DNA from 3 places in the Klebsiella sp. genome. Region 1 is predicted to be linked to each of the others. Evidence: predicted binding sites of a transcription regulator. Region 1 holds the regulator's gene; each other region holds the start of a gene.
The links. Region 1 encodes Fur, which represses iron uptake genes when iron is present. Its sites were predicted from a motif close to ATAATAATGAGAACNACTATCAA; they were not measured.
Positions count from the first base shown of each region.

Region 2: the regulator Fur is predicted to act here: its motif matches at 4,764-4,786, upstream of QVF11_RS10105 (siderophore-interacting protein).
Region 3: the regulator Fur is predicted to act here: its motif matches at 4,984-5,006, upstream of fepD (Fe(3+)-siderophore ABC transporter permease).

Region 1 covers NZ_JAPUEW010000075.1:116,055-124,175, forward strand. Annotated here, with positions in the region: gene nagE (PTS N-acetyl glucosamine transporter subunit IIABC) at 1-1,489, shown strand, start outside; gene glnS (glutamine--tRNA ligase) at 1,669-3,336, shown strand; gene chiP (chitoporin ChiP) at 3,775-5,178, shown strand; gene QVF11_RS22580 (ChiQ/YbfN family lipoprotein) at 5,226-5,558, shown strand; gene fur (ferric iron uptake transcriptional regulator) at 5,629-6,081, opposite strand; gene fldA (flavodoxin FldA) at 6,373-6,903, opposite strand; gene ybfE (LexA regulated protein) at 7,054-7,347, opposite strand; gene ybfF (esterase) at 7,481-8,121, opposite strand, start outside.
Region 2 covers NZ_JAPUEW010000034.1:29,485-37,605, reverse strand. Annotated here, with positions in the region: gene QVF11_RS10130 (fimbrial biogenesis chaperone) at 1-625, opposite strand, end outside; gene QVF11_RS10125 (fimbrial protein) at 699-1,259, opposite strand; gene QVF11_RS10120 (winged helix-turn-helix domain-containing protein) at 1,336-1,734, opposite strand; gene ygjG (putrescine aminotransferase) at 2,415-3,794, opposite strand; gene QVF11_RS10110 (PadR family transcriptional regulator) at 4,035-4,595, opposite strand; gene QVF11_RS10105 (siderophore-interacting protein) at 4,837-5,610, shown strand; gene QVF11_RS10100 (glycerone kinase) at 5,975-7,624, opposite strand; gene dhaM (dihydroxyacetone kinase phosphoryl donor subunit DhaM) at 7,693-8,121, opposite strand, start outside.
Region 3 covers NZ_JAPUEW010000075.1:23-8,143, reverse strand. Annotated here, with positions in the region: gene entE ((2,3-dihydroxybenzoyl)adenylate synthase EntE) at 1-648, opposite strand, end outside; gene entC (isochorismate synthase EntC) at 658-1,833, opposite strand; gene fepB (Fe2+-enterobactin ABC transporter substrate-binding protein) at 2,211-3,170, shown strand; partial or broken gene QVF11_RS22020 (hypothetical protein) at 3,352-3,480, shown strand; gene entS (enterobactin transporter EntS) at 3,669-4,910, opposite strand; gene fepD (Fe(3+)-siderophore ABC transporter permease) at 5,023-6,030, shown strand; gene fepG (iron-enterobactin ABC transporter permease) at 6,027-7,019, shown strand; gene fepC (iron-enterobactin ABC transporter ATP-binding protein) at 7,016-7,810, shown strand.

The DNA.
Region 1 (8,121 bases):
GCAGAACGCCATTCATGCAGGCGGAGAATGGATCGTCGGCGCTGGCGCGCTGGGTTCTGGTATCTTCGGTTTCATCAACCGTCTGCTGATCCCAACCGGTTTGCATCAGGTTCTGAACACCATTGCCTGGTTCCAGATTGGTGAATTCACTAACGCCGCAGGTGCGGTATTCCACGGTGACATCAACCGCTTCTACGCGGGTGACGGCACGGCGGGGATGTTCATGTCCGGCTTCTTCCCGATCATGATGTTCGGTCTGCCGGGTGCAGCGCTGGCGATGTACTTCGCGGCCCCTAAAGAGCGTCGTCCAATGGTCGGCGGTATGCTGCTGTCTGTTGCAATTACCGCATTCCTGACCGGTGTCACCGAGCCGCTGGAATTCCTGTTCATGTTCCTGGCGCCGTTGCTGTATCTCCTGCACGCCATCCTGACCGGTATCAGCCTGTTTGTTGCGACAGCGTTGGGCATCCACGCGGGCTTCTCCTTCTCCGCAGGTGCTATCGACTATGTTCTGATGTACAGCCTGCCAGCAGCCAGTAAAAACGTCTGGATGCTGATTGTTATGGGCGTGGTGTTCTTCGTCATTTACTTCCTGCTGTTCAGTGCGGTTATCCGTATGTTCAACCTGAAAACGCCGGGTCGTGAAGATAAAACCGATGACGTGGTGACTGAAGAAGCAAACAGCAATACCGAAGAAGGTTTGACTCAACTGGCAACCAACTACATCGCTGCGGTTGGCGGTACGGATAACCTGAAAGCGATTGATGCGTGTATTACTCGTCTGCGTCTGACCGTTGCAGACTCTGCACTGGTTAACGATGCGGCCTGTAAGCGCCTGGGCGCTTCGGGTGTGGTTAAACTGAACAAACAGACCATTCAGGTTATCGTGGGTGCGAAAGCTGAATCCGTTGGTGATGAAATGAAAAAAGTGGTTGCGCGTGGCCCGGTTGCGGCGACGTCTGCCTCTTCTGCTCATAGCGCACCTGTTGCATCAGTTGCTAAACCACAGGCCGTGGCGAATGCGAAAACCGTGGAAGCGCTGGTTTCGCCAATCACTGGTGATATCGTTGCCCTGGAGCAGGTTCCGGACGAAGCGTTTGCCAGCAAAGCAGTCGGTGACGGCGTGGCGGTGAAACCAACGGACAAGATTGTTGTTGCTCCGGCTGCAGGCACGGTGGTGAAGATCTTTAACACCAACCATGCGTTCTGCCTGGAAACTGAAAATGGCGCGGAAATCGTTGTCCACATGGGTATTGATACCGTCGCGCTTAACGGTCAGGGCTTTAAACGTCTGGTGGAAGAGGGGGCTGAAGTGAAAGCTGGCCAGCCGATTCTGGAACTGGATCTTGAATTCCTGAATGCTAATGCGCGCTCCATGATTAGCCCGGTGGTGTGCAGCAACAGCGACGACTACAGCGCACTGGTTATTCAGGCAACCGGTAAGGTTGTAGCAGGTCAGACACCGCTATACGAAATTAAAGGCAAGTAAGGCTCCTGAGTAGAGTTTATGCCTCAAGCGGCGCAGCGAAATCTGCGCCGCTTTTTTTTAGTGCAAATAACCTCAATATTTCCGTTTGATACCTATTTTGCGTAACTAAAGGTTGTCAGCCTCTTCGGCTTATAAGATCATACGCCGTTATACGTTGTTTACGCTTTGAGGAACCCGCGATGAGTGAGGCAGAAGCCCGCCCGACTAACTTTATTCGTCAGATAATCGATGAAGATCTGGCTACTGGTAAGCACACCACTGTTCATACCCGTTTTCCACCGGAACCGAATGGTTATCTGCACATTGGCCATGCGAAGTCTATTTGTCTGAACTTTGGTATCGCCCAGGACTACAAAGGTCAATGCAACCTGCGTTTCGATGACACCAACCCGGTGAAGGAAGATATCGAGTACGTTGAGTCGATTAAAAACGACGTGCAGTGGTTAGGTTTCCACTGGTCCGGAGATGTTTGCTACTCGTCTGATTATTTCGATCAGCTGCACCAGTATGCGGTTGAATTGATCAATAAAGGTCTGGCCTACGTTGATGAACTGTCGGCGGAAGAAATCCGTGAATATCGCGGGACCCTGAAAGAGCCGGGTAAAAATAGTCCGTATCGCGATCGCAGCGTGAAAGAGAACCTGGCGCTGTTTGAGAAAATGCGTACCGGTGGTTTTGCCGAGGGGAAAGCCTGCCTGCGCGCGAAAATCGATATGGCTTCTCCGTTTATCGTGATGCGCGATCCGGTGTTGTATCGTATTAAGTTCGCCGATCACCACCAGACCGGAAGCAAGTGGTGCATCTACCCGATGTACGACTTCACCCACTGCATCAGCGATGCACTGGAAGGGATTACCCATTCCCTGTGCACTCTTGAGTTCCAGGATAACCGCCGTTTGTACGATTGGGTGCTGGATAACATCAGTATCCCCGTGCATCCGCGTCAGTATGAATTCTCGCGTCTTAACCTCGAATACACCGTGATGTCTAAGCGCAAGCTGAATCAGCTGGTGACCGAGAAGCACGTTGAAGGTTGGGATGACCCGCGTATGCCGACGATCTCCGGTCTGCGTCGTCGCGGTTACACCGCTGAATCCATCCGTGAGTTCTGCAAACGCATCGGCGTGACCAAACAAGACAACACCATTGAAATCGCTTCGCTGGAATCCTGCATTCGTGAGGATTTGAACGAAAACGCTCCGCGCGCGATGGCCGTTATCGACCCGGTTAAGCTGGTTATCGAAAACTATCCGCAGGGCGGTAGCGAAATGGTGACTATGCCGAATCATCCGAGCAAACCGGAGATGGGCAGCCGTGAAGTACCGTTCAGTGGCGAGATCTGGATCGATCGCGCGGATTTCCGTGAAGAAGCGAACAAGCAGTACAAGCGTCTGGTGCTGGGCAAAGAAGTCCGTCTGCGCAATGCTTACGTTATCAAAGCCGAGCGCGTAGAGAAGGATGTGGAAGGTAATATCACCACTATCTTCTGTACCTACGATGCTGACACTCTGAGCAAAGATCCGGCTGATGGTCGCAAGGTGAAGGGTGTGATTCACTGGGTGAGCGCAGCGCATGCGCTGCCGGTAGAGATTCGTCTGTACGATCGTCTGTTCAGCGTGCCAAATCCCGGTGCTGCTGATGATTTTCTGTCGGTCATGAACCCGGAATCGCTGATTATCAAGCAGGGTTTTGCTGAACCAAGCCTGGCGCAGGCGCAGCCTGAAAAAGCATACCAGTTCGAGCGTGAAGGTTACTTCTGCCTCGACAGCCGCTATGCAACCGCAACCAATTTGGTATTTAACCGTACCGTTGGTCTGCGCGACACCTGGGCAAAAGCCGGCGCGTAGTTATCCGCTATTTATGAGAACGCCGCAAACAGCGGCGTTTTTTTTATTTCAGAATCAGGAGATTAAATTCCCATATTTTCGCGATGCGAATTAATCTTGTTTACAGATTGTAATAATCACAACTATTTGTCCCTTCGGTCATCCTCTATAAAATCATGTAATCGCTTTCATTACGCCTATTTTTTCTGATATAGCAAGCACTTCCACGTCAAATGCATGACATCTACGACTGAAACAAAAAGACATAGATTATGTGCGCTTTGTCATAATCTTCATCTTTGATCACCGAAAGAGATTGATAATTCGCGTCACGAAAAATAGTCTATACCCAGTGGTTATGCGGATTTTACCGCTCCACTTTTTAAGCAGTTTTATTTTATTTTTTTCGCTAGTTGCCCTTGGTAACTGCGTTTTTAAAAAGTCAAAGAGGATATGCATATGCGTACGTTTAGTGGCAAACGTAGTACGCTGGCGCTGGCTATCGCCGGTGTGACAGCACTGTCAGGTTTTGCAATGGTACCGGATGCGAAAGCGGAAGGGTTCATTGATGATTCAACGTTAACCGGCGGCATCTATTACTGGCAGCGTGAACGTGACCGTAAAGATGTGACCGACGGCGACAAATACAAAACTAACCTTTCTCATTCCACCTGGAACGCCAACCTCGACTTCCAGTCCGGCTATGCCGCCGATATGTTCGGCATTGATGTTGCGGCCTTTACCGCCATCGAAATGGGTGAAAGCAGCGACAGCGGACACCCGAACGAAATCGCTTTCTCCTCACGCAATAAAACTTACGATGAAGACTATTCCGGTGATAAGAGCGGGATCAGCCTGTACAAAGCAGCCGCCAAATTTAAATTTGGCCCGGCATGGGCGCGTGCTGGCTATATCCAGCCTACCGGTCAAACCTTGCTGGCTCCGCACTGGAGCTTTATGCCGGGTACCTATCAGGGGGCTGAAGCCGGTGCTAATTTTGACTACGGCGATGCGGGCGCGCTGAGTTTCTCCTATATGTGGACAAACGAATATAAAGCGCCGTGGCACATTGAGATGGATGAGTTCTATCAGAACGACAAGAAAACCAAGGTTGATTATCTCCACTCTCTCGGCGCCAAGTATGATTTTAAAAATGACCTCGTGCTGGAAGCCGCATTTGGCCAGGCACAGGGTTACATCGACCAGTATTTCGCTAAGGCCAGCTACAAATTTGATGTCGCAGGCACGCCGCTAACCACCAGCTACCAGTTCTACGGTACTCGCGATAAAGTCAGCAACGGCGGGGCGAACGATATTTATGATGGTACCGCCTGGCTACAGGCATTGACCTTTGGCTATAAGGTTGCTGATGTTCTCGACCTGCGCCTGGAAGGAACCTGGGTTAAAGCCGATGGTCAGCAGGGCTACTTCCTGCAGCGTATGACGCCGACTTACGCCTCATCTAACGGTCGTCTGGATGTCTGGTGGGATAACCGCTCTGACTTCAACGCCAACGGTGAAAAAGCGGTGTTCTTCGGTGCGATGTATGACATGAAGAACTGGAATATGCCGGGTTGGGCCTTCGGCGCGTCCTATGTTTATGCATGGGATGCAAAACCAGGAAAAATGTCTTCTCCTGATGCTTACTACAACCCTGACAAACGTCTGGAAGAGTCAGCCTATAGCCTGGATGCGATGTACACCGTACAGGAAGGACGCGCGAAGGGTACGCTGTTTAAACTGCACTTTACTCAATACGACAACCACTCCGATATCCCAAGCTGGAGCGGCGGCTACGGCAACATCTTCCAGGATGAGCGCGACGTGAAGTTCATGGTTATTGCTCCATTCACCATTTTCTGATGCCAGTGCGGCGGGCGTGATCCTGCCGCAATTTCCCGAGGTCGATTATGAAGAAGCTATTGCTTGTCGCCATTGTGGCGGCAGGTCTGGTTGCCTGCACGCAGTCGCCAGCGCCGAAAGAGGATTCAAAGTTAAAAGATGCCTACAGCGCCTGTATTAATACTGCTGAAGGTAACCCAGATAAAGTCGAAGCCTGCCAGAGCGTATTAGACGTTCTGAAGCAAGAGAAGCAGCATCAGCAGTTCGCCACCCAGGAAAGCGTGCGAGTACTGGATTACCAGCAATGTATCCAGGCGCGTAAAACCGGTAACGATCAGGCAGTACAGTCGCGCTGTGACCAGATTTGGAAAGAGATTCGTAGCAACAACACGAAACCCTGATTTTTACTTTTCGTAGCCATAAAAAAAGCCAACCGTCAGGTTGGCTTTTTGCTGCTTACGCAACGGGGAATTACTTTTCCACCGCGTCGTGGGCATGTTCATCTTCGCGGCAATCGCCTTCTGCACAGTGACCGTACAGGTACAGGCTGTGGTTGGTGAGGCGAATACCGTGTCGGGAGGCAATCTCACGTTGACGAGCTTCAATTGAGTCATCGCTAAATTCGATCACTTTGCCGCAATCAAGGCAAATCAGATGATCGTGATGATGCTGTTGCGTTAGCTCGAAAACGGATTTACCACCTTCGAAATTATGACGGGTGACGATGCCGGCGTCGTCGAACTGGTTCAGTACGCGATAGACGGTTGCCAGACCAATCTCTTCACCCATATCAATCAGGCGTTTATATAAGTCTTCCGCACTGACATGATGGTTATCCGGTTCCTGCAGGACTTCCAGGATTTTTAATCGCGGAAGTGTCACTTTCAGGCCAGCCTTCTTTAATGCGGTATTGTTGTCAGTCATGCGGAATCTGTCCTGTTGCTAAACGATCTACTTCCATCAACGGAAGTAATACAGAGAATCACCCGATGTAATGCGTCTCATTATAGAACTGCCATGGTGAAATGAAAACTGCAAGCATCGGGCCTTGTATGCTGTCAAAAACGAGGCACTGGCTACAAAGTGCTTCACGTGACCTCGTTAAATCAGAGGACATTGTACAGATATGTGATTAAAAGTTAAAAACTTGTAGCTATAACTTTGATTGCTTTTATCTATTAATTCGGCGAAATCTGACGATAACGCCGTTTAGACTCAGGCATTCTTGATTTCTTCGAGGTGCAGCTCTTCAGAAATCTGTTTTACCCATTTTTCCACGCGTTCGTTAGTCAGTTCTGGCTGACGGTCTTCGTCGATGGCCAGACCCACGAAGTGGTCGTCATCTGCCAGACCTTTAGATGCTTCAAAATGATATCCAGCGGTCGGCCAGTGACCAACGATAGTGGCGCCGCGGGGTTCGATGATGTCGCGAATGGTACCCAGCGCATCACAGAAGTATTCAGCGTAGTCTTCCTGATCGCCGCAGCCAAACAGCGCGACCAGTTTGCCGTTGAAATCGACTTCTTCCAGCGTCGGGAAGAAATCATCCCAGTCACACTGTGCTTCACCGTAGTACCAGGTTGGGATGCCGAGCAGCAGAATATCGTGAGCTTGCAGATCTTCTTTGCTGCTCTTGGCAATGTCGCGCACATCAGCAACATCTTTACCAAGCTGCTTTTGAATCATTTTTGCAATATTTTCGGTGTTGCCGGTGTCGCTGCCAAAAAAGATGCCGATGATTGCCATGAGTAAAATAACCTCTTGAAACTTAATGATGTGGTAGGGACTTAAATGCCCACAGATAGGGGCAATGATAGCAGAACTGAGAAGGGCGCGGAAACAGCAATCACGCCCGACTGCACACTCTGCTACATGAAAGCTTATTTTTTGAGGGTTTTAGGCTTTATCCTGGCTGCGCAGGGCCGCCAGTTGGTTCATCAGCATCTCTTCAATCAGATCGCTGCGGTTCATGTTGCGGGCTTCGGCCAGCTCATTGAGCGCATCAACCGCATCGGCATTGAGCTTCAGCTCAACGCGCTTCAAACCGCGAACTTTATCGCGCTTGAGCTGATTGCGTTTGTTGATACGCAGCTGTTCGTCGCGTGAAAGCGGATTGGTTTTCGGTCTACCCGGCCGACGCTCGGTTGCGAACAAATCTAATGTCGTACGGTCCGTTTGTTCTTTTGCCATGATTCAGAGTGACTTCGGGGGAAACAAGCTGTCGGGCATAGCCGACGCAGATAGCCCGCCATAATACATCAGGCGAGGGGCTGCGCCAACGACCGCGGGCATTCTGCCGCGCGGTCGGGCAGATTTTAGCCAGTTACGCGGCTATGGAGGTCAAATAACGGCGTATTGCCCGTAAAACAGCCTCTGGTTTTTCTGCATGTACCCAATGTCCGGCTCCGGCAATCACATGGGCCCGTGCCTGGGGGAATTGAGCCAGCAGAGCCTCACGGTAGGCATCGGTTACGTAGGGTGAGTTACCGCCGGGGATAAACTGCGCCGGATGCGGCCAGGCGGGGATGGTTTGCCAGCCGACGATATTGTCATATTGCTCCCACAATACCGGCACGTTAAACCGCCACTGACCTTCCACAAAGGATTTCAGCAGAAACTGAATCACGCCTTCTTCATTGAGGTGTTCGCGCATCACCGCTGCCGCCTGTTGACGCGTTGCGGCACCCGCGTCGGTCACGGCATTGATGGCGGCGAAGATTTCATCATGGCGACGAACGTGATAATCCACAGGTGCAATATCAATCGCAACCAGGCCAGCGATGCGCTCCGGGGCCATTGCGCTCAGCGCCATGACCGCCTTACCGCCCATTGAGTGACCAATAAAGGTCGCTTTTTCTATTTGGTATTCATTGAGAGTATCAATCAAATCCTGAGCCATCGCGGCATAGGTCATCTCTGGCGCGCGCGGGGAAAGACCGTGATTTCGCATATCGACCTGTAAAA
Region 2 (8,121 bases), on a different contig from region 1:
ATACGCGGTCCAGCGTCCAGGTGTGCGTTTCGCCGGGGGTTAACATGCCGCCTGCGCCAAGGTTTTTCTCCCCCTTTTCATCTTCTGAAAAGTAGGCAACCGTTACGTGGTATGGCGTGGCATTATTTGCCGTCACCTTGTTGCCCTGACGCTTCCAGACAACGTTTTCTGGCGCTTCACTCGCATTTTTAATTAAATTCTGTGGACGATAAAAAAGCTTCAGGCGAGAACGAAAGGCCATTGAAAGCAGATTCTTTTCTGCTAACTCACCTTTGACCGTGGGGGGTATTTCCAGAACGTTAAGATAAAAAACAGACTCTTTATCCTGCGGTAATGTTTCGCCTGTAAAACGAATCCGCAACGTTTGCCCTTTCCCGGCATTAACACGGTTAATCGGCGGAGTTAGTAAAAAGGGGGCAGTGGCCGTATCCGGGGTTGAAGTAGGATCGCCATTATCCACCCAGGACTGAATTAATACCGGTGAGCTACCCTTATTTTCCATTTTTACCGTCACTTCACGTTCGGTTGCCGGGTATATGACGCGCGTTCCGGTAATAACGACCGAGGCGCAGGCAGGAAAGACAGTGATCATGGCGAGTAGCATGGCAATAATGTTTTTTTTCATTATGGGATCCTTCCTGTTAACCGATGGAGTTTCTTCCATCGGTGGTTTCATATGTCATCCAATGACGATGAATTTACTGATAGTTAATGCTGAAATTGACGTTACTTGTGACAACACCCGGCGTCGTGGTGCCCAGCGCGTAATACTGAACGGCATAAGGTAGCATTGTGGTGCCGATACTTGCCCCGGCGGTATTCGGAATAACCACCTGAGTGTTGCTTGAGGTTTGTGAGCTACGGCCGATCTCAATGGTGTTATTGCTCTGAATATCAATCAGCTGTAGCTGTACGTTACCCGCGCCGCCGGTAGTCGTGTTCACCAGATTGTTGGTGGTGGTGTCAACGGTTGAACCATTTTCAAAGTAAGCTGCTGCCGTAGAAGTGGATACCAGACCGGTACAGCCAGAAAGCTCAATATTAAACTGGGTGCGTCCAGCGATATCACCGGTAGCGGCTAAAAGCTGAGTTGAGAGTGTCGGTAAAACGACCGTTGCCGGAGAAGATGAGCCGTCAATCGTAATCTGGCAGGTGGCATCAGTTAACTTTCCCTGGAAATTGATTGTTCCATCCGATGCCTGAGATGCGGATGCGATCAGTACGGAAGCAATAGCGGTAGATAATAATACACGTTTCATATAAAACTCCATGTTAAAAACTCTTTTAAAAGAGGTGGTGAGGAAATGGTATATAAGTATTAGAAGTAATGCTGAGTTATATTTTCTGTCTTAATACTTCAATATCCGGTAATTTATAAAGCGTTTTTATATTGCTAGAGGTTATCCGGTAACCTTTCCCGGATACTCTTTCAATAAAATCATGTTTTACGCCAACAAGCATCAGGGTGTACTTGAGCCTGGATATCACCTGAATAAGCCGGGATTGCGAAGAACGTAACCCTTTATTATCCCAGACCTGGTGCAGAATATCACTTTCCAGAATAACGTTCTGCTGACGGTTAATCAGCAAGAAGTATAATAAATTCGACATGGTATCCCGTAGGATCAAGGGATTTGACAGCGGCGGTGTCTCTGTAATATTGACAACTTTCAGCGGGTGGCTGAAACATAATACAGCGTCGTCAATTAAAAACCCGAAAATCGTGAGCGACATCCATGTCTCCGGTCTATCTATTAGATTAGTAGTAGTCGTAGTAGTTTGTATGAATTTATATATCCATCATTCTGTCAGTTACATCGATGATACTTTCCTGAAACTTAAGTTGTTTATGATGAATTAGTCTTTGTGAATTAAATTATTTATGAAATAGATTCTAATGTCTGTTCATATTTGATGGCAAGAGCTTCCTTTGATAGGTTTTTCATTGTGTAGATTTGCTTATTAGTAGAGTAAAAAACCATTTAATGCGTCCTTTGGCGTTCTTTATTCCATTATGGGCCTCTTTAATATTGAAAAAGGTTAATAAAGCATCAGATAATGAAAAAAGAATTAAAGGCTGTATTTGTGGTATTGCTTGGTTTAATAAACTACTTTATTGATTATTGTTCATTAAATTCATGTGGTTAAGAGTATTTAAAATATGTCCGGACATTCCTGATTTTATTGAGATTCAGGTAATTCATAAAAATAAATATTTAATATTTATATTGTTTTATGTGAATACATATTTTTAAATAATTAAATGAGTGTTTTTTGTTCTTTACAGACAATGAGCTGCGTTTTTTCAGCAACAATGGCGTGAGGAGCGATAACCCCTGGCGTAAGCACTCTGGTTAACAGAGGCTGTGTTGCCAGGGGATTTTGAGGATGACCTTTGGCGGCGAGTGAGAAAACTACGCCTCTTCCACCGAAACCCGCAGCGCTGCTAGCGCGAGGCGGGCCGCTTTTAACACCTGCTCACACTGTTCCAGCGTCAACGTCAGCGGCGGCTCGATGCGAATTGTCCTGGCGTTATTCAGCGTTCCGGCCACCAGCACCCGCTGGCGGAACATCTCGCTGGCAAAGTCATAGCCGATTTCGTTATCAACAAACTCAATCGCCATCAGCATGCCTTTACCGCGCACTTCATTCACCAGATCCGGATACTCGCGGGCCAGCTGACGGAAGCCGTCCAGCAACATATCGCCTTTTTGCTCTGCCTGCGCGGGCAGGTTTTGCGTCAGCAGTACGTTGATGGTCGCCAGCGCTGCCGCGCAGGCCAGCGGATTACCGCCAAAGGTGGTGGTGTGCAGGAACGGATTGTCGAACAGCACCGAGAACACCTCTTCGGTGGCGACCGTTGCGCCAATTGGCATCACGCCGCCGCCCAGCGCTTTGGCAAGGCACAGAATATCCGGCTGGACGTTTTCATGTTCACAGGCAAACATCTTGCCTGTGCGGCCCATCCCGGTCTGCACTTCATCGAGGATCAGCAGTGCACCAAACTCGTCGCACAGTTTTCGCACTGCGGGCAGATAGCCCGGAGGTGGCAAAATGACACCGCCTTCGCCCTGAATCGGCTCAAGGATCACCGCCGCAACGTCATCGCCGGTTTTCTTACACTCGCTAAGCAGCGTACGCATGGCGTTAATATCGCCAAACGGCACATGGCGAAATCCTGGCAGCAGCGGCATAAAAGGTTTGCGGAAAGTGGATTTGGCGGTAGCCGAGAGTGCGCCCAGCGATTTGCCGTGAAACGCGCCGCTGGTGGCAACGAAGGTAAATTTGCCGCGCGGGGACTGGTAAGCTTTCGCTAGCTTTAGCGCCGCTTCGACCGACTCAGTGCCGCTATTGCTAAAGAAGCTGTATTTCAGTTTGCCAGGCGTTAAGGCCGCCAGCGTTTTTGCCAGCATGGCCCGCAGCGGGTCCAGCAGTTCCTGACTATGAAGAGGTTGTTTAGCGAGCTGATTCTCGACGGCGGAAACGACAACTGGATTACGGTGCCCTACATTAAAAATCCCAAATCCACCCAGGCAGTCAATAAACTCCTGTCCCTGAGTGTCGACAAGCGTATTCAACCCTCCCGCTTGCCACTCTACGGCCCCGTAATCCCCGCCAGCAGTGACTGATTTTCGATACGCTAAAAACCCTGGATTCACATGCTCTTTAAAGTATTCCCTGACCTCCTGATTAAGTGATTTCATCTCCTCATGATCGAGCGTTCGCTTTTCAATGAGATTCAGTGCGTGTGCGCTGCAGGCCAGAGCCGATGCGCTGGAAGGTAACCTGTTCAAAATGAGCTCCTGGACGGGGCGTATCACATGATACTGAATTAAGTATTGCAGGGATTACGCCACTTCGGCTCGGGCCAGGAAAATCGGGATAAACGCAACGTGAAATCGGGATTGTGCAAAATTTAATCTCACGGCGATATTATTGGCATGTTTTACTCCTGAAGGCGCAAAACGATGCAGGAAAGGGTTTCCGCCGCATGCTTTGCGGCGGTGCAGGCTGCCCTGCGATGGGGCAGACGGTTAGTCGAGCTGGGAAATCTCCATTGCCGCGCGGTCAATCACGCCGATAATTTGCTTCAATTGCGCTTCGGTGATCTCCTGCTGATTGACTCTTAAATCCAGTACTGCTTTGAAGTTTTCCAGCGCGCGCTTCATCTGCGGGTTTTTACGCAGTTCACAGCCCACCATGCGGGCCTGTAGCCTGGCCTGGATGTGCTCCAGATGTTCCTGGTTTTCAGCATGCAGCTGGCTGCCCTCGGCGGTAATAGCGATTTTTTTGCGGCCGTTTTCGTCAGCGACGCTGATTAATCCCTGATCCTGGAGAAGGTCGAGCGTCGGGTAGATAACGCCGGGACTTGGGCTGTAGTTGCCCTGGGTCAGGGTTTCAATCTCTTTGATTAGCTCGTAACCGTGGCTGGCGTTGCGGGTGAGGATATCCAGAATAACCAGACGCAGCTCGCCGTGACCAAAGAAGCGCTGACGGCGTCCGCCACCTCCGCCTCTGCGGCCATGTTCGCCATGTTCGCTATGTTCACCGTGGCGTCCACGTGGCCCACGTCCTTCTTCGTGATGATGTTTCATGTTTTTGTTCCTGTGTTGTTTTGATATATCTAATTTATATCTAAAAAATATTTTATGACAACCCTGAAATTCATTTATTTTTTATAATATTGATTATTAAAGATTTATTTTGATTTTTTGACTTTTGTGGCGTTTTGTTGTGCTTATATCAAAAAATGCTTGCATTCTTTTTTAATGGCAATCATTATCATTTGCAAGATTTTTAGATATATCTATTTACTGTTCACGAAGGCGACTGAAAATGACAACGACAAATCAACCTAAATATCCGCAACGCGTTCGTAACGAGCTGCGTTTCCGTGAGTTAACCGTGCTGCGCGTTGAGCGCATTGGTCGCGCTTTCCAGCGTGTCGTGCTGGGTGGAGAGGCGCTGAATGGTTTTGTTTCCCAAGGTTTTGACGACCATACCAAGCTCTTTTTCCCCGAAGCGGGATCTGCGTTTACTCCGCCAGAGGTGACGGATGAAGGCATTAACTGGGGCGAGGGTGCGCGTCCGGCGACCCGCGACTATACGCCGCTGTACGATGCTGAACGCCATGAGCTGGCGTACGACTTCTTTATTCACGATGGCGGTATTGCCAGCCGCTGGGCGCTGGCGGCGAAAATCGGCGATAAGCTGGTGATCGGCGGTCCGCGTGGTTCGCTGGTGGTGCCGGAGGATTACGCCTGGCAGCTGTACGTCACCGATGAGTCCGGAATGCCCGCGCTGCGTCGCCGTCTGTTAGGTTTACAGCTGCTCCCGACGCGCCCGCAGGTGACGGCGATTGTGACCATTGGCGATGAGTCTTACAAAGATTATCTGGTGGATCTCAATGGCTTTAATATTGAGTGGGTGGTGGGGCATAACTCATCTGCCGTGGCTGAGCGCCTGGCGCAGGTGGTGGTTCCGGCGGAAGACTATTTTATCTGGGTGACCGGCGAAGGGGCGGTGGTGAAATCGCTGCTGGCGCGCTTTGAAGGTGAAGAGATTGACCCGCAACTGGTGCGTTCTCAGGCCTACTGGCACAGTAAGTAAGCTTGGAGAAAACCCGGGTTGCGGCTGACGCCTTACCCGGGCTACGAAAGAGAATTGCGCGGTGGTTTTCCCGGAGGCGATGCTGCGCATCTGTCCGGGCTACCGCCCCGCAGACGCCGGTGAACCTGTAGCCCGGGCAAGCGCTTTGCGCCGCCCCCGAGAGCAAAGTGCAGAGAGACAGAATTTCCCGGAGGCGATGCTGTGCATCTGTCCGGGCTACCGTCCCGCAGACGCCGGTGAACCTGTAGCCCGGGCAGGCGATTTGCGCTGCCCCAGGAGCAGAGTGCAGAGAGACAGAATTTCCCGGAAGCGATGCTGCGCATCTGTCCGGACTACCGCCCCGCAGGGAGTTCTGTTAGCTGCGTTATTTCTGCGCCAGCGCTTTAAATACCATCGCCACCGCGTGGGCGCCGGGGTCCATATTGCCGCGCAGGCTATCGCTGTTCAGATACGATGCGCGTCCAGCGTTGGCTTTGCTGGCATGAAGCGTACGGTCTGCGCCCGCCTGCGCTGCGGTGAACGCCGCCTGCAGATTTTCCGGTTCCGCCAGCAGCGCCGCCAATGCCGGTTGCAGGGCGTCAATCATGGTCCGATCGCCTTCATCCGCACCACCGTAAAACTTCATCTGCGCCAGACCGGCGTTCAGCGCTTCGGCGACGCTTGCCCTTTGTTCCAGCTTCTGCCCGGCAGCGGTAAAGAAAATTGACATCAGCACACCGCTGGAGCCACCCATCACGACGGTCAGACGCTCGCCAATCAGGGCGAACAGCGTAGCGAGGTTATCCAGCGGCAGCTGGCGGCGCTGTAATAAACCGGCGATTTCTCGTGCCCCTGCGGCGAAGGTGGAGCCGGTATCGCCGTCGCCAACTTTAGCGTCCAGCGCATTGAGGTCTGCTTCCAGATCGGACAGCGTGCTGGTGACCTGCTTAACATAGCCCGCCACCACGCTATTCTCTGAAGGCTCAAACTCTACACGGGTGCTGCGCAGCGCTGATGGCATTACGCTGATTTCGCGTGGCTGCACCGGTGTCTGCCAGCCTGCGGTTTCTACCGCAGAAAGCAGCGCTTTCTCGATGCTCTCCTCCAGTACGATGGCGGTGAGGGAGAAGCCTTTCATATCCAGCGCGGTCACCAGCGAGGCCGGGCCAATCAGCCAGTCGATACGCTGGCGCAGCGGAGTATTCGCCAGCTCACGGGTCAGAATCGCCATTTCGGCAATCGACACGCCGCCGAGGTTGTTGATCATCACCGCCAGGCGGCCGGTTTCAGGCAGGGCTGCGGTGAGTTTCTCAACCATCAGGCCTACGATTTCCGCGCTGTTCTGGGTAGCGATAACCGAAGCGCCCGGTTCGCCGTGGATCCCCATCCCCAGTTCGGCCTGGTCGGGATGATGGCGCGGCGTCGATTCCGCATCCTGCGGCAGATGGCAGCTGGAGAGCGCCAGGCCAAGGCTGACGGTATGGTTAGCGGCATACTGCGCCTCACGCAGTACGGTTGCCAGATTATGACCGCGCTCGGCAAAGTAGCCCGCTACTTTATGTACCAGGATTGTCCCGGCGATGCCGCGCGGATGTTTGTTATCCGGCAGCGAAATATCATCACCGACGATCAGCATTTCAACGTTATAGCCCAGGCGACGCGCTTTCTCCGCCGCAAGGCCGAAGTTCAGGCGATCGCCGGTATAGTTCTTCACGATCAGCAGGCAGCCCGCTTCGCCGGTCACCGCCTGAATGGCGGTCAGTACCGCATCAACGCTTGGCGAGGCAAATAGATCGCCGCAGACGGCGGCGGTCAGCATCCCTTTACCGACAAACCCCGCGTGCGCCGGTTCGTGACCGGAACCGCCGCCGGAGATTACCGCGACGTTATTTTTGTCGAGATCGCGGCGCACCACCACGCGAATGGCGGGATCGCTCTCCAGACGAGCCAGATTGTTCCACGGGCTGGCGATAATGGTCCCTTCAATCACTTCGTTGACGAGGTTGGCGCGCTGATTAAAAAAGAATTGAGACATAACGGATCCTGGATATTGAGCAAAAAACCGGAGGACTGGCCCCCGGCAGCGAAAAGGTGGGTGGCAAGCTACCCGCGAATAATACGTTTGCCGGGAATATCGAGCGTGACGGTATCGCCGTTTTGCAACGTGTTCAGCGCTTCACCCTGCTGGCAAAGCATGGCGATGCCGGCCTGACGGGCGATAATCGCGCCGTGAGAAAGTTCGCTGCCCGCCTGCAGGCAGATGCCCTTGACCTGCCGGGCGTCGAGTTGCAGCACGGTAGAGGGGAAGATATCGTCGGCAACGAGAATTGTTGGCCCGCTAAATTGCGGCAACGGCTCACTGCGGCCCTGAAGGTGGCGCAGCGTGCGATGCAAAATATCTTCAATATCAATATAGCGCGCTTGCAGGTAGGCATCGTCGAGATGGCGATATTGCTGGCTTAAATCGACCAGCACCTGATACCACGCCCACTCAGCGCAACACTGTTCATCGCGCACAATATCGCAGGCGGC
Region 3 (8,121 bases), 120 kb from region 1:
CAGCTCATTGCTGCGGCGAATGCTGTAGTCATAATCGTTATGCGTGCGCGGGATCAGCTTCGGCGTGCCGGTGCTGCCGCCGGAAAGCTGGAAAAACGCCACTTCATCGGCAGGCGTCGGATTCGCCACGAAATTATCGGCCGGCTGTTCGATGGCCGCCGTCAGGCTCTGCTCGCCGTTATCGTTCAGCAGCAGCGCCACGCGTACCGACGGATGCTGCTCAATAAAAGCGTTAAGAAAAGCATCATCAGCAAACAGCGCGTGTTCACGATCGGCAATCAACAAAGCGGGTTCAATCTGCGTGGCGTAGGCGTTCAGCTCGCTGCGCTGATGGCTGAAAAGCGCGTTGACCGGCGCAACGCCGATACGCAGTAGCGCAAACAGCGTAATGTAAAACTCGGCAACGTTACCTAGCTGTACCAGCGCCGTTTCGCCGCGCTTCAGGCCCTGACGTTGCAGCGAAGAACCGAGGTTATCCACCCGGCGGTTGAATTCACGGTAGCTATAGATTTTGTCGCCATCGATAATAGCGGCGGCATCATTTTCCGCATGGCGGGTAATCAGATTGGTGAGCGGCAGATCCTGCCAGTAACCTTTTTGCCGATAGCGGGCCGCGAAATCTTCCGGCCAGCGGTTAAACTCGATCATCATAGTCCCTTATTGCAAGCCGAATACGTTCAGCATGGTAGTCAGTTTGACGCCGGTTTCGCGCCACTCGCCCAGCGGCGAAGAGGCCGGAACGATACCTGCGCCGGCAAATAGCCGCAGGGTGCGCTGATGCAAGCGCGCGCAGCGGATTGTCACCACCCACTCGCCGTTGCCTTCGTCATCACACCAGCCGACAATGCCGCCGAACAGCTGGCGGTCAAATGGCTCCAGTTCGTTAATCAGGCGTTTCGCCACCTGATGCGGGAAGCCGCTCAGCGCCGGGGTCGGATGCAGCAGACAGGCCAGCGACATGGCATTTTCTGTTGCCAGCGCGGTGCCCTGGATCTGCGTTGCCAGATGCCACAGGGTCGGCGTCGTAATCAGTTGCGGGGAGTCCGGCAGGGAAAGCTCGCTGCTGCGCGGCGTTAATACGGCTTTCATCGCCTGGGTGACCAGGTCGTGCTCATGGCGGTCTTTTGCCGACGCCAGCAGCTTATGCCCCGCTTCGCGATCCAGCACATCATCTGGCTGACGGCGGGCCGAGCCGGCCAGCGGCACCGAGCTAAAATGCGCCCCTTCTTTACGCAGCAGCAGTTCCGGGCTGGCGCCCAACAGCACGCCGCCGTCTGATAACGGCACGTGGAAATTAAAGCTGGCCGGGTTCTGGGCGATCAGCCGTTCAAGCAGCGCACCGCTATCAACCCGTTCGCGAGTGGTGATATCAATCAGGCGCGACAGGACAACTTTGTCCACTTCCGGCGTTGCGGTCAGAGCCGCAGCGCGCTCAACCATCGCCATAAAGGTATCCTGCTCGGGGATCTCCTGGCGCTGAACAACATCCATCGGCGTTTGGTTTGATGCATAACGCGCGGAGTGCTGTTTTTCAGTGCGGGAAAACGCTTCCCAGCGCTCGGGGATAAACAGCTCGGACGGCTCATTGGTGTCGAACGGGATAGCGCCAACCATCACCGGCTTCGCGATCCCGGCAGCCCGAGCGGCTTTAAACGCGGCCGCCATTTTGCGCTGGAATTCCCCGTCCAGATTATCGCCATCGGCGGCAGGGTGCGAAAAACGACTAAAGCAGCCAGATGTTCTGAAACTGCGGTACGGCGACATAAAGAAGAAGCTTTCCGGCGGCAGGGTCATTTTTTTCTCCCGAACATCCTCAGCCAAAGACGTTTCCATATCATCCTCCAAAAAACGATAAAGATATTACGAATAATTATCATTTATATTTTGGTTGGCTAACCTAAAAGGTATTGCTCTACATGTCAACCGTACAGGTAGCATGTTGTGCTACTTATACCCGTCATACTTCAAGTTGCAGGTGTGTTGGCTGCGTTCGCTCACCCGAATCACTTACTACAGTAAGCTCATCGGGATTCGTTCACTTGCCGCGTTACTCGGCCTACGGCCTCGCCCCTGCGGGGCCAGCGCAAGCGCTGTTCAAAGCACAAGTGCTTTGTCCTGCAACTCGAATTATTAGGGTATAGACTTGCATCCATGCGGCGCAAAGCTGAAAATGAGAAGCATTTATCACAACTTAATCAGGATGCGAATACGTGAATTTCTCCACTTTTTGCCGCCGTACTCTCCTCGCCAGCGGTCTGGCGCTTTTAGGAATTAGCTCAGCGCTGGCGGCAGACTGGCCGCGACAGATTACCGACAGCCGCGGAACGCATACGCTGGAAAGCCAGCCGCTGCGCATTGTCTCCACCAGCGTAACGCTGACCGGCTCGCTGCTGGCGATTGACGCGCCGGTGGTCGCCAGCGGGGCCACCACGCCGAATAACCGTGTCGCCGATGGCCAGGGGTTTTTGCGCCAGTGGAGTGATGTAGCGAAAGCGCGCAAGCTGGCGCGACTTTATATTGGCGAACCGAGCGCTGAGGCCGTCGCTGCCCAAATGCCGGACCTGATACTGATTAGCGCCACCGGCGGCGATTCGGCGATGACGCTCTACGATCAGCTTTCAACCATCGCCCCGACGCTCATCATTAACTACGATGATAAAAGCTGGCAGGCGCTGCTGACCCAGTTAGGCAATATCACCGGCCATGAAAAACAGGCGGCGGAACGAATTGCTGAATTCGATAAACAGCTGGCGGCGCTAAAAGAAAAAATGAAGCTGCCGCCGCAGCCGGTCACCGCGCTGGTCTACACCGCAGCGGCTCATAGCGCCAATATCTGGACCAAAGAATCCGCACAGGGACAGATGCTCGAACAGCTGGGCTTTACCCTCGCCGACCTGCCCGCCGGGCTACACGCCAGCCAGAGCCAGGGAAAACGCCATGATATTGTGCAGTTGGGTGGGGAGAATTTAGCCGCCGGGCTTAACGGCAAGAGCCTGTTCCTGTTCGCCGGAGATCAAAAAGACGCCGATGCCATTTACGCCAACCCTCTGCTGTCGCATCTGCCTGCGGTTGAAGGCAAACGCGTTTATCCGCTGGGGACCGAAACCTTCCGCCTTGATTACTACAGCGCCCTGCTGGTGCTGCAACGGTTATCAACGCTCTTTGGTTAACATCATCGTCCCGGCGCATGCCGCCGAAATATCATCGTTTTTTGTGTTGTTAGGACCAAGACAACGAATAGACAGAACCGTCAGTAAACCATGCGCCAAAAGCGGCTATTGAACTGATGCTCCCACGTTCGTTTTTCCAGCGAAAAATCGTCCAATGAAGATACAAGACGACCTGAGCTACAGCTGGGGCTCTTTCGAAACCGTGAGCTGGAAAGGCCATAACTACCAGGTGAAATGGTGGTCTACGGGCGACCAGCCGGACACGAACTGCGGTCAGGGCGCGGTCTGGACCGACCTCGGCGCATACTAAGCGTTAACCCTCACCGACGATTGATAAAAAGCCCCGGAGCCATTCGGGGCTTTTTATTATCGCTATTCTCGCCTCTCCGTTATTTTTCCCGGTGGCGCTGCGCTGACCGGCTACGGGTTCACCGCCGTCTGCCGGTCAGGCAGCCCGGACAGGCGCAACGCGCCGCCTCCGGGGAAAACCCAGCGTATTTAACTTTCGCTGACCACTTCCGGTCGCTGAAAACGGCGCAGTTCGCGCAACAGTCCTACCAGCACCACACCAACAATCACCAGCGCCCAGCCGCTGGCGCTCGCCGAAGCCACCGGCGTCAGGATCGCGCCCAAGCCGCCGAGCAGCGCCGCGCCTATCGCATCGCCGGTCACGTTTTGCGCGGTCCACAAGCCGTTGATGCGCCCGAGCATGTTTTCCGGGGTTTGCGTCTGAATCAGCGTATATTGCAGCAGCGAGCTAATTGCGCTCAGCCAGCCAAACAGCGCCAGGCACAGCGCCCCCAGCTCCCACATGGGCATCAGGCTGAACAGCGCAATCGCTACAAACGAGCCGACGGTAGTTACCAGCATCAGCACGCCGGGTTTCGCCGTTTGCGCCAGCTGTCCACTGGTCAGCGCCCCCAGCGCTGCGCCCAGAGGGATCGCGGCATACAGCAGACCAATTTGCGATGCCGACATCTGCCAGCTTCCGGCCAACGCCGGATAGAGTACGCGCACCGCGCTGGCCATCGTCAGCAAACCGCCGAGCAACGCAATGCCGCCGATAAGCGGGCTATTAAAGAGAAACGTCACTCCCGCCTTCAACGATTTAAGCGGATGTTCACGCGGCTGCGGAGGCGGCGCTAACTGCGGTAAACGCAGCAGCGTCAGAGTGGTAATAAAGGTCCCAGCCGCCGCCAGACCGTAGTTCCAGGCGACCCCACCGGTGGCCAGCAGCAGGCCACCGATCATCGGAGAAATCACCGAGCCCAGGCGCACCGTCAGCATGGTGATCGCCCCCGCCTGCATCAGGTTTTCCCGCCCGACCAGCGCCGGAGTCGCCGCCAGCAGCGCAGTCACGCCAATGGAGGCAAACAGGCCGTCCCAGATTCCCAGCAGATAGATAGCAATTAGCGACGGCTCCGGCAGCATGGCATTCAGGCACAGGCCGACGAAGCCAATCCCGCAGGTACCGCGCGCCAGCAGAATCAGGCGTTTGCGCTCATAGCGGTCGGCCAGCACGCCGCCGATCATCAGACCGACAAACATCGAACCGCCGGTTAAGGTCACCGACAGCCCAACCTGCCAGGTCGAGTGGGTCATCATCTGGATTTGTACCGGGATCGCCACGCCCAGCAGGCCAAGCGACAGAATTGAGATAAAGCGGGCGATAAAGACGGCGCGAAAGGCCGGATGAGTTTTCAGCAAGCTGAGATTCAGCAGCCAGGATTGTCGGTTCATGACAGCGCCTTGTTATTATTTTCCATACCATTTTTATGGGTGCACATGCTAACATAACTGGATAGAATCGATAACGATAATTACTATCATTATCATGTCAGGGATGTAAGCCATGTCGTCTTCCACGACTGCGGTGCGCGCCTTTGCCGTACCGGGTCTTTTAATCGTTTTAATCATTGCTATTGCGCTCAGCCTGCTGATTGGTGCCAAACCCCTGCCGTTTAGCGTCGTTGTCGATGCCTTCACCGGCACCTGCCAGAGCGCCGATTGCACCATTGTCCTTGATGCCCGACTGCCGCGAACCCTCGCTGGACTGTTGGCGGGTGCCGCGCTGGGTCTGGCCGGGGCACTGATGCAAACGCTCACCCGTAATCCGCTTGCCGATCCGGGGATCCTCGGCGTTAACTCCGGGGCTAGTTTCGCCATCGTGCTGGGCGCGGCGCTATTTGGCATTTCATCACCGCAGGAGCAGTTGCTGATGGCCTTTTGCGGCGCGTTCGGCGCATCACTGCTGGTGGCCTTTACCGGCAGCCAGGGCGGCGGTCAGCTTAGCCCGGTCCGCCTGACGCTCGCGGGAGTCGCCCTGGCGGCGGTACTCGAAGGACTCTCCAGCGGTATTGCCTTGCTTAACCCCGACGTCTACGATCAGCTGCGCTTCTGGCAAGCGGGTTCACTGGACGTGCGCACGCTGCAAACCCTGAAAATCGTCCTGATTCCGGTCATTATCGCCGGGCTGGTCACGCTGCTGCTCAGCCGGGCATTAAATAGCCTGAGCCTCGGCAACGATACGGCAACCGCCCTAGGCAGCCGGGTCGCACGCACTCAACTGATTGGTCTGCTGGCGATTACCGTCCTGTGCGGTAGCGCCACGGCGGTGGTTGGGCCAATTGCCTTTATCGGCCTGATGATGCCGCATATGGCCCGCTGGCTGGTGGGAGCCGATCATCGCTGGTCGCTGCCGGTCACCCTACTGGCCACCCCAGCCCTGCTCTTGTTTGCCGATGTGCTTGGCCGCCTGCTGGTTCCCGGCGAGCTTCGTGTATCGGTGGTCAGCGCCTTTATCGGCGCGCCGGTTCTGATCTGGCTGGTGCGCCGACAGCCGCGCGGAGGTGGGATGTGATTGCCCCTTCTCGCCGCCTTATTTTTAGCTGCCTGCTTCTGGTGATCGCCAGCGTGCTGGTCTCCCTGTGGGGGCTCGGCACCGGTCTGGTACCGTTAAGCGTTGAGCAAGTTATCTCCGCGCTGATTGGCGATGCGCCGCGCAACGTCACCATGGTGGTGACCGAATGGCGTCTGCCGCGCGTGCTGATGGCGCTGCTGATCGGCGCCGCGCTCGGCGTCAGCGGGGCGATTTTCCAGTCTCTCACCCGCAACCCGCTGGGCAGCCCGGACGTCATGGGCTTTAACACCGGCGCCTGGAGCGGCGTGCTGGTGGCGATGGTGATGTTCGGCCAGAACCTGGCGGCTATCGCCATGGCGGCAATGGCTGGCGGTATCCTCACCGCGCTGGTGGTCTGGCTGCTGGCCTGGCGCAACGGCATTGAGACCTTTCGCCTGATTATTATCGGCATCGGCATCCGCGCCATGCTGGTGGCGTTTAACACCTGGCTACTGCTGCGCGCCTCGCTGGAAACCGCACTCTCTGCCGGATTATGGTACGCCGGTTCCCTTAACGGCCTGACCTGGGGCAAAACCTGGCCCTCTGCGCCGCTGATTCTGCTGATGCTGGTTTTTGCCGCGCTGCTGGCGCGACGCATGCGGCTACTGGAGATGGGCGACGATACCGCCTGCGCGCTGGGCGTGCGGGTTGAGCGTTCGCGCCTGCTGATGATGCTGGTCGGGGTGGTGCTCACCGCCGCCGCTACCGCGCTTGCCGGGCCGATTTCGTTTATCGCCCTGGTGGCCCCGCATATCGCGCGCCGCCTTAGTGGTACCGCTCGCTGGGGCCTGACTCAGTCCGCGTTGTGCGGCGCGCTGGTGCTGGCACTCTCTGACTACTGTGCTCAGCGCCTGTTTATGCCTTATCAGTTACCAGTGGGTGTGATGACCGTCAGCCTCGGCGGCATCTACCTCATTGGGTTATTAATTCAGGAGTCCCGCAAAAAATGACCGCTGTAACCTCCCGTTTGCGCGGCGACCAGTTGACCCTGGCGTACGGCAAAAAGACCATCGCCGAATCGCTGAACGTGACTATTCCCGACGGCCACTTTACCGCCATTATTGGCCCTAACGGCTGTGGTAAATCGACGCTGCTGCGCACCCTGAGTCGCCTGATGACGCCCACCAGCGGCCACGTCTGGCTCGACGGCGAGCAGATCCAGCATTATGCCAGCAAAGAGGTGGCTAAACGGATCGGCCTGCTGGCGCAGAATGCCACTACGCCTGGCGATATCACCGTTCAGGAGCTGGTGGCTCGCGGGCGCTATCCGCACCAACCGATGTTTACTCGTTGGCGCAAAGAGGATGAAGAGGCGGTCAGCAAGGCGATGAAAGCCACCGGGATCACCGACCTGGCGCTGCAAAGCGTCGATACGCTCTCCGGCGGCCAGCGTCAGCGGGCGTGGATCGCCATGGTGCTGGCGCAGGAAACGGCAATTATGCTGTTGGATGAACCGACCACCTGGCTCGATATCAGCCATCAGATCGATCTGCTGGAGCTGCTGAGCGAGCTGAATCGGGAGAAGGGATATACGCTGGCGGCGGTGCTGCATGACCTGAACCAGGCCTGCCGCTATGCCACCCATTTGATTGCCCTGCGCGATGGCAAAATCGTCGCCGAGGGCGCGCCGAAAGAGATTGTCAGCGCGGAGCTTATCGAGAGGATTTACGGCCTGCGCTGTACGATCATTGAAGATCCGGTGGCGCATACGCCGCTGGTGGTACCGCTCGGTCGAAAGTAGATATTCCCGGCTCGCGCTGTGCTTAGCCGGGAAATATGCCAGGTCTGAAATCCTCTGCGGCTTGCTTCCCCGGTGGCGCTTCGCTGACCGGGCTACGGGTTCACAGCCGTCTGCGGGTCGGGTAGCCCGGACAGGCGCGTCAAGCGCCGCCTCCGGGAAATGTGCCAGGTCTGAAATCCTCTGCGGTTTGCTTCCCCGGTGGCGCTTCGCTGACCGGGCTACGGGTTCACAGCCGTCTGCAGGTCGGGTAGCCCGGACAGGTGCGTCTAGCGTCACCCCCGGGAAATGTGCCAGGTCTGAAATCCTCTGCG